DNA from 2 places in the Pectobacterium actinidiae genome. Region 2 is predicted to be linked to the other one. Evidence: predicted binding sites of a transcription regulator. Region 2 holds the regulator's gene; the other holds the start of a gene.

Region 1 (3,143 bases), 990 kb from region 2:
ACACGCAGGCCGACAATCATATCCGCCACTTTGAAGGCAACGAATGCCACCACGCCCGACCACACCAGACAAACAATGACGCTGAACAACTGAACCCAAACCTGATGCGCCATCGTCACGCCTTCTGCATAGCCAGTACCACCCAGCGAAGCCGAAGAGAATACGCCAGTCAGGATACAGCCGACGATACCGCACACGCCGTGAACACCGAACACATCACATGGGTCATCGACACGCAGCCATCTTTTCAGTACCGTTACGCCCCACAGGCCTGCAATACCGCCAGCCAGACCGATTATCAGTGCGCCACCCACACCAACCGTACCCGCCGCTGGCGTGATTGCTACCAGGCCGGCGATACAACCAGAGCACGCGCCCAGCAGAGAAGGTTTGCCGCGCACCATCCACTCACCGCCAACCCATGCCAGAATCGCAGCAGCCGTGGCGACAACCGTATTCAGGAAAGCCAGAGCGGCGACACCGTTCGCAGCCCCCGCAGAACCGGCATTGAAACCAAACCAGCCGATGTACAGGATCGCCGTACCGATAAATACCATCGGCAGGTTATGCGGTTTGAAGGCTTCTTTGCCAAAACCAGCACGTTTGCCCAGCAGGTAAGCCCCCACCAACCCAGCAACTGCGGCGTTGATGTGAACCACTGTACCGCCCGCGAAGTCCAGCGCACCATCCAGAGCCAAATAACCACCGCCCCATACCATGTGCGTCATCGGCAGGTAGGAGAACGTCAGCCACAGCGCAACGAAGATCAGCACAGCAGAGAAACGAATACGCTCAGCAATCGCACCGACAATCAGTGCGACGGTGATGCAGGCAAATGAAGCCTGATAGGCCACATGTACAAATTGATAGTAGGTGCCGCTGATGGACTCAATCCCGATGCCTTTCAGCATAAACGTGCTGAAGCCACCGAAGAAGGCGTTACCTTCACTGAAGGCCAGGCTATATCCGTAAACGACCCACAGGATACAAACCATCGCGAACGTTACGCTCACCTGCGTCATCATAGACAGAACGTTCTTAGAACGGATCAGGCCGCCGTAAAACAATGCAATGCCCGGTATAGTCATAAAGAGTACCAGTGCGGTACAAATCATAATAAAAGCGTTATCCGCTTTATCAATCGTCGGTGTCGCAGCCATTGCCCAGGACGGGAGTAATGCCGCCACACCGAGACCTAATGAAGAGAGTCGTTTTTTCATTTTCATCCATCCCTATTTACGTATCTACGCTAGGTGTTTTTAAAGTGCGGCTTCGTCAGTTTCACCCGTACGAATACGGATAACCCTTTGCAACTCGGCAACAAAAATTTTGCCATCACCAATTTTTCCGGTGTACGCGGCTTTGCTGATGACGTCGATCACTTCATCCAGTTGATCGTCTGCAATGGCGATATCAATTTTCACCTTGGGTAAAAAATTAACGCTGTATTCCGCGCCACGATATAGCTCCGCATGTCCTTTCTGACGACCAAATCCTTTCACCTCAGTGACGGTGAGTCCCTGGATGCCGACAGAAGATAACGCTTCACGTACATCTTCCAGCTTGAATGGTTTTATCACCACAGTAACCAGTTTCATTTATCTTCCCCCTAGCCATTACGTTCAGGCTTTCGCCCGTCACTTGTTCGATTACATGCTCTATGAAGTAGGTCTACGTCATGATTAAAGCAAAGGGTGTGCCATAAATGATTTATCTGGCATAAATCAGGAAAGAGGACGCTATTAACGATAAGACAGGGCAAAAAGAAAACAGTATGGGAAAGGAATGTAGGAAAATTCGGGCAAGAATTGCACCAAATAAGTGCATGAAGAGTATTTTCAGTGCAACTCGGGCGAAAACCAGAATCACGATGCTTATTGATGGTGCGAAGCCATGAATAGACTGTCAGTCTGCACCACACAAGGCGGTGCAGACCTGGATACTACCTCAGGTAAGTCTCAGTGCGCAGGGCAAGATTCAGTACTGGTAGCAGCAAGATCCTCTCCCGCGAGTTGCAACTGATACATTTGATAATAGCGACCCTGCTGTTGCAGCAACTGCTCATGCGTTCCCCGCTCAACGGTTTGCCCATGATGGAGCACCATAATCGTGTCGGCCTCAACGATAGTGGAGAGCCGATGGGCGATAATAATCAAGGTCGTTTGTTCCCTGATAATGCGCAGCGCCTTCTGTACCGCCTGCTCCGTACCTGAGTCAATATTCGCAGTCGCTTCATCAAGAATCAGGATCTTAGGCGTTTGCACCAGCACCCGCGCAATCGCCAACAGCTGTTTTTGTCCGGTAGACAGGTTATTTCCCTGCTCACCAATGCGCGTATGCAATCCTTCAGGGAAAGCCCGAACCAGTTCAGCAAGTTGAACCACTTCCAGCACGCGCCAGACGTCCCCCTCGCTGATATCACGCCCCAGCGTCACATTCACAAACATGGATTCCGCCAACACAACCGGATCCTGTTGCACCATTGCCACATTTTGGCGCAAAACCGCATGAGAGAGCGTCGATAGCGGACGGCCATCGAGCCGAATCTCGCCCTCATCTGGCGCGTAATACCCCATAAGCAAACTGGCTAGCGTACTTTTCCCACTACCGGTATGCCCGACCAGCGCGACGAACCCGCGATCCGGGATCGTCAGCGAGATATTCTGTAGCACGCGTTTTTCTGTACCGTATGAGAAAGAAACATCGTCAATATCGACGCGCCCCGAAGCAAGCGGACGATCATCATCGCCGTACCCCTGTTTTGCGCCATCCATCAACTCAAAGATACGTTCACCGGCAACAACGGCCTGCTGTAACATGGATTGTTGAGTTGTCAGCTCAATCAGCGGTTCATTCAGACGGCCTAAATAGTTGATAAAGGCGTATAAGACCCCAACGCCAACCGCTCCGATCGAGCTAAAACCGAATTGGATCAATAGACCGCACAGTACCATCGCAGCAAACAGGCTCAGCAGCGGCCGCAGCAGGAAACCTTCCAGACGCAAGGCCATCATCCGCGCTTCATAATGTTCGTGACTAGCGGCACCCAGCTTCTTGCCAAAGCGAGCCTGCTGGCGAAACTGCTGAATGACGCCCATGCCATTAATCACTTCATTGAAACCATCATTAATGTCGGCCAGATA
Region 2 (3,143 bases):
ATAATCTGCGAAGGAATATTGAGCTGCTTGGCGGCCAGCTCGCTGATAATTTCCAATGCCCGTTTCTTACTTTGGCAGTGGACGGTGCTTCGGGTGCACTCAGGACGTAATACGGTGCTGAGTTGCAATACGGGATCGTGGTTCATTTTATTTTCACTTAACAACGCTTTCACTTCTGGTGATCCCGACCCACCCGATGGATGGGCCGAGTTTGTTCCTTTGCCAAACGGCAAAGGAGAAAATTAGTGCTGCTTGAGTTTATCTTTATGCTTATTGAGCTGTCTCGCCAGCTTATCAATCAATAAATCTATCGCCGCGTACATATCTTCCGCTTCTGAGGTTGCATGCAGCTCACCGCCATTAACGTGAAGCGTGGCCTCGGCAATTTGCTGAACTTTTTCCACTCTCAATACCACATTGACCTGATTAATCCGGTCAAAATACTGCTCTAATTTGGCAAACTTGCCGTTCACAAAATCACGCAGTGGTTCAGTGATATCGATGTGGTGTCCGGTAATGTTGAGCTGCATAGCGTCTTCCTTCTCTGTTGAGATCAAACCAGTTGTTTACGCTGATTTGATGGTGGGATAGATAAAGACTCTCTGTATTTTGCCACGGTTCGACGTGCCACGATGATGCCCTGATCGGAGAGCAGCGCCGTCAGCTTGCTATCGCTCAGTGGCTTCACGGGGTTTTCCGCTGCAATAAGCTTCTTCACCAACGCGCGGATTGCCGTTGACGACGCTTCTCCGCCGCTATCGGTATTAACGTGGCTGGAGAAGAAATATTTTAGCTCAAAAATGCCGCGCGGGCTGTGCAGGAACTTCTGTGTCGTCACGCGTGAGATGGTGGATTCATGCATATCCACTGCCTGCGCGATGTCTGCCAGTACCATGGGCTTCATGAATTCTTCACCCTGCTCGAAGAAATCCTGCTGCTGTTCGACGATACAGCGGGTTACCTTTAGCAGCGTGTCATTGCGACTTTCCAGACTTTTGATGAGCCAGCGCGCTTCTTGCAGATTGCTGCGGATAAATTGTCCGTCGCTGTCGTTGCGCGCGCTATTGCCCAGCGCCGCGTATTGCTGATTAATCTGCAAGCGGGGAACGCTGTCGGTGTTGAGTTCAACGGACCAGATTCCCTGAACTTTACGTACCAGCACATCAGGGATGACGTATTCAGATTCGCCCGTGTTGATCGATTGCCCCGGACGGGGATCGAGTGATTGAATCAACGCCAGTGCTTCTTTCAGCACCTCTTCTTTCAGGCGTGTGATACGGATCAGGCTGCGGAAATCATGGTTGGCTAACAGATCGAGATGATCGCTGACGATCAGGCGTGCTTCGGCCAGACGTGGCGTGTCGTCGGCGAACTGGGAAAGTTGCACCAGCAGACAATCACGCAGGTCGCGGGCCGCGACGCCAATAGGATCGAAGCGCTGCACGCGTTTGAGTACGGCTTCAACTTCTTCCAGCGTTACGTCGTCGTCACCGATACTGTCAAGAATGTCTTCCAGCGGCACGGTCAGGTAGCCAGTGTTGTCCACGGCATCGACGATAGAGGTCGCAATGGCCGCATCGGTGTCTGAAAACGGTGTCAGCTCCACCTGCCACATCAGGTAATCCTGAAGCGTTTGCGTGGTTTCGCCTTGATAAATTGGCAGCTCTTCATCGCGGTAGTCGGTGCCCGTGCCCGACGGTGTGCCTGCGGAGTAAATTTCATCCCAGGTAGCATCGAGCGGCAGTTCTTCAGGCATGTCCCTTTGCTCAAGGGCTTCACCGGTATCCAGTGAATCGCTGTCTGCCTTTTCAAATGACTCGATTTCGTCGTGCTGATCCGTTTGTTCGAGCAACGGATTGCTTTCCAGCGCCAGTTGAATCTCCTGTTGCAATTCAAGCGTGGACAGTTGCAACAGGCGGATAGCCTGTTGGAGCTGTGGAGTCATGGCCAGTTGCTGGCTAAGCCTGAGTTGCAAACCTTGCTTCATAAATCGCGCTAACGTCCCATAAGTGCTGCAAAGAGAAAATATTACCCTATCAGAGTCGGAAGCCTTCGCCCAGATAGACGCGTTTCACCTGTTCATCGGCCAGAATATCGGTCGGTGAACCGTGGGCGATCAGGTTGCCCTGACTCACGATATAGGCTCGTTCACACACATCAAGCGTTTCGCGGACGTTATGATCGGTAATCAACACGCCAAGCCCGCTGTCACGCAGATGCTCAATGATTTTTTTAATATCCAGTACGGAGATCGGGTCTACGCCCGCAAACGGTTCATCCAGCAGAATGAACTTCGGATTCGCTGCCAGCGCACGCGCAATCTCTACGCGGCGTCTTTCTCCGCCGGACAGCGATTGTCCCAGACTATCGCGCAAATGAATAATATGGAATTCTTCCATTAGCTCATTGGCACGATCTTCCTGCTGTTCGGTCGTGAGATCTTTACGGATCTGTAACACCGCCATCAGATTGTCATAAACGCTTAAGCGACGGAAGATAGAGGCTTCCTGCGGCAGATAGCCGATACCGCGCAGCGCACGTTCGTGCAAAGGAAGCAGGCTGATGTCATCATCGTCAATGACGATGCGTCCTTCATCACGCGGGACGATGCCCACCACCATGTAGAACGTTGTCGTTTTGCCAGCACCGTTCGGCCCCAGCAGGCCGACGATTTCACCAGAATTAACGGTGAGGCTGACGTTTTCCACGACCTTACGGCCTTTGTACGCCTTGGCTAGATTTTCTGCGGTTAATGTTGCCATAACTTATTCAGTGACCCGTGGTTGCGGTTGCTGAGAACGAGAAGGCTGGGTCTCTTTCTCCTGAAGCTGAGAAGGGACCAACACCGTCGTCACGCGTTTTCCTTTGTCGCTGGTCGCTTCCATCTGCTGCTGTTTCACCAGATAGGTGATGCGATCGCCTTTGACATTGCTGTCCTGCTGTTCCAGATAGGCATCCCCTGTCAACACCAGAAAGTCTTTGGCCAGCTCGTAGCGGATTTTCTGCGCGTGACCTTTTACTGGCTTGCCGTTGTCCTGCATCTGGTAGAACGTCACGGGGTTGCCGTAACCTTCCACGACTTCACTGCCTTGCGTGCCCTGTGGACGCGTCACGACGACCTTGTCGGCTTTCACTTCAATCGT

Evidence for each region. Region 2 encodes sigma-54, which starts transcription at its own class of promoters, with help from an activator protein. Its sites were predicted from a motif close to GTTGGCACANNTTTCGCTNT; they were not measured.
Region 1: glnK (P-II family nitrogen regulator) is a predicted target of sigma-54. The motif match lies at 1,685-1,704, and genes of this name have one in related genera.

What each region holds. Positions count from the first base shown of each region.
Region 1 is NZ_JRMH01000001.1:1,040,868-1,044,010, reverse strand. Features, by position in the region: gene amtB (ammonium transporter AmtB) at 1-1,220, opposite strand, end outside; gene glnK (P-II family nitrogen regulator) at 1,260-1,598, opposite strand; gene KKH3_RS04315 (SmdB family multidrug efflux ABC transporter permease/ATP-binding protein) at 1,959-3,143, opposite strand, start outside.
Region 2 is NZ_JRMH01000001.1:46,159-49,301, forward strand. Features, by position in the region: gene ptsN (PTS IIA-like nitrogen regulatory protein PtsN) at 1-146, opposite strand, end outside; gene hpf (ribosome hibernation promoting factor) at 243-530, opposite strand; gene rpoN (RNA polymerase factor sigma-54) at 554-1,987, opposite strand; gene lptB (LPS export ABC transporter ATP-binding protein) at 2,037-2,762, opposite strand; gene lptA (lipopolysaccharide ABC transporter substrate-binding protein LptA) at 2,766-3,143, opposite strand, start outside.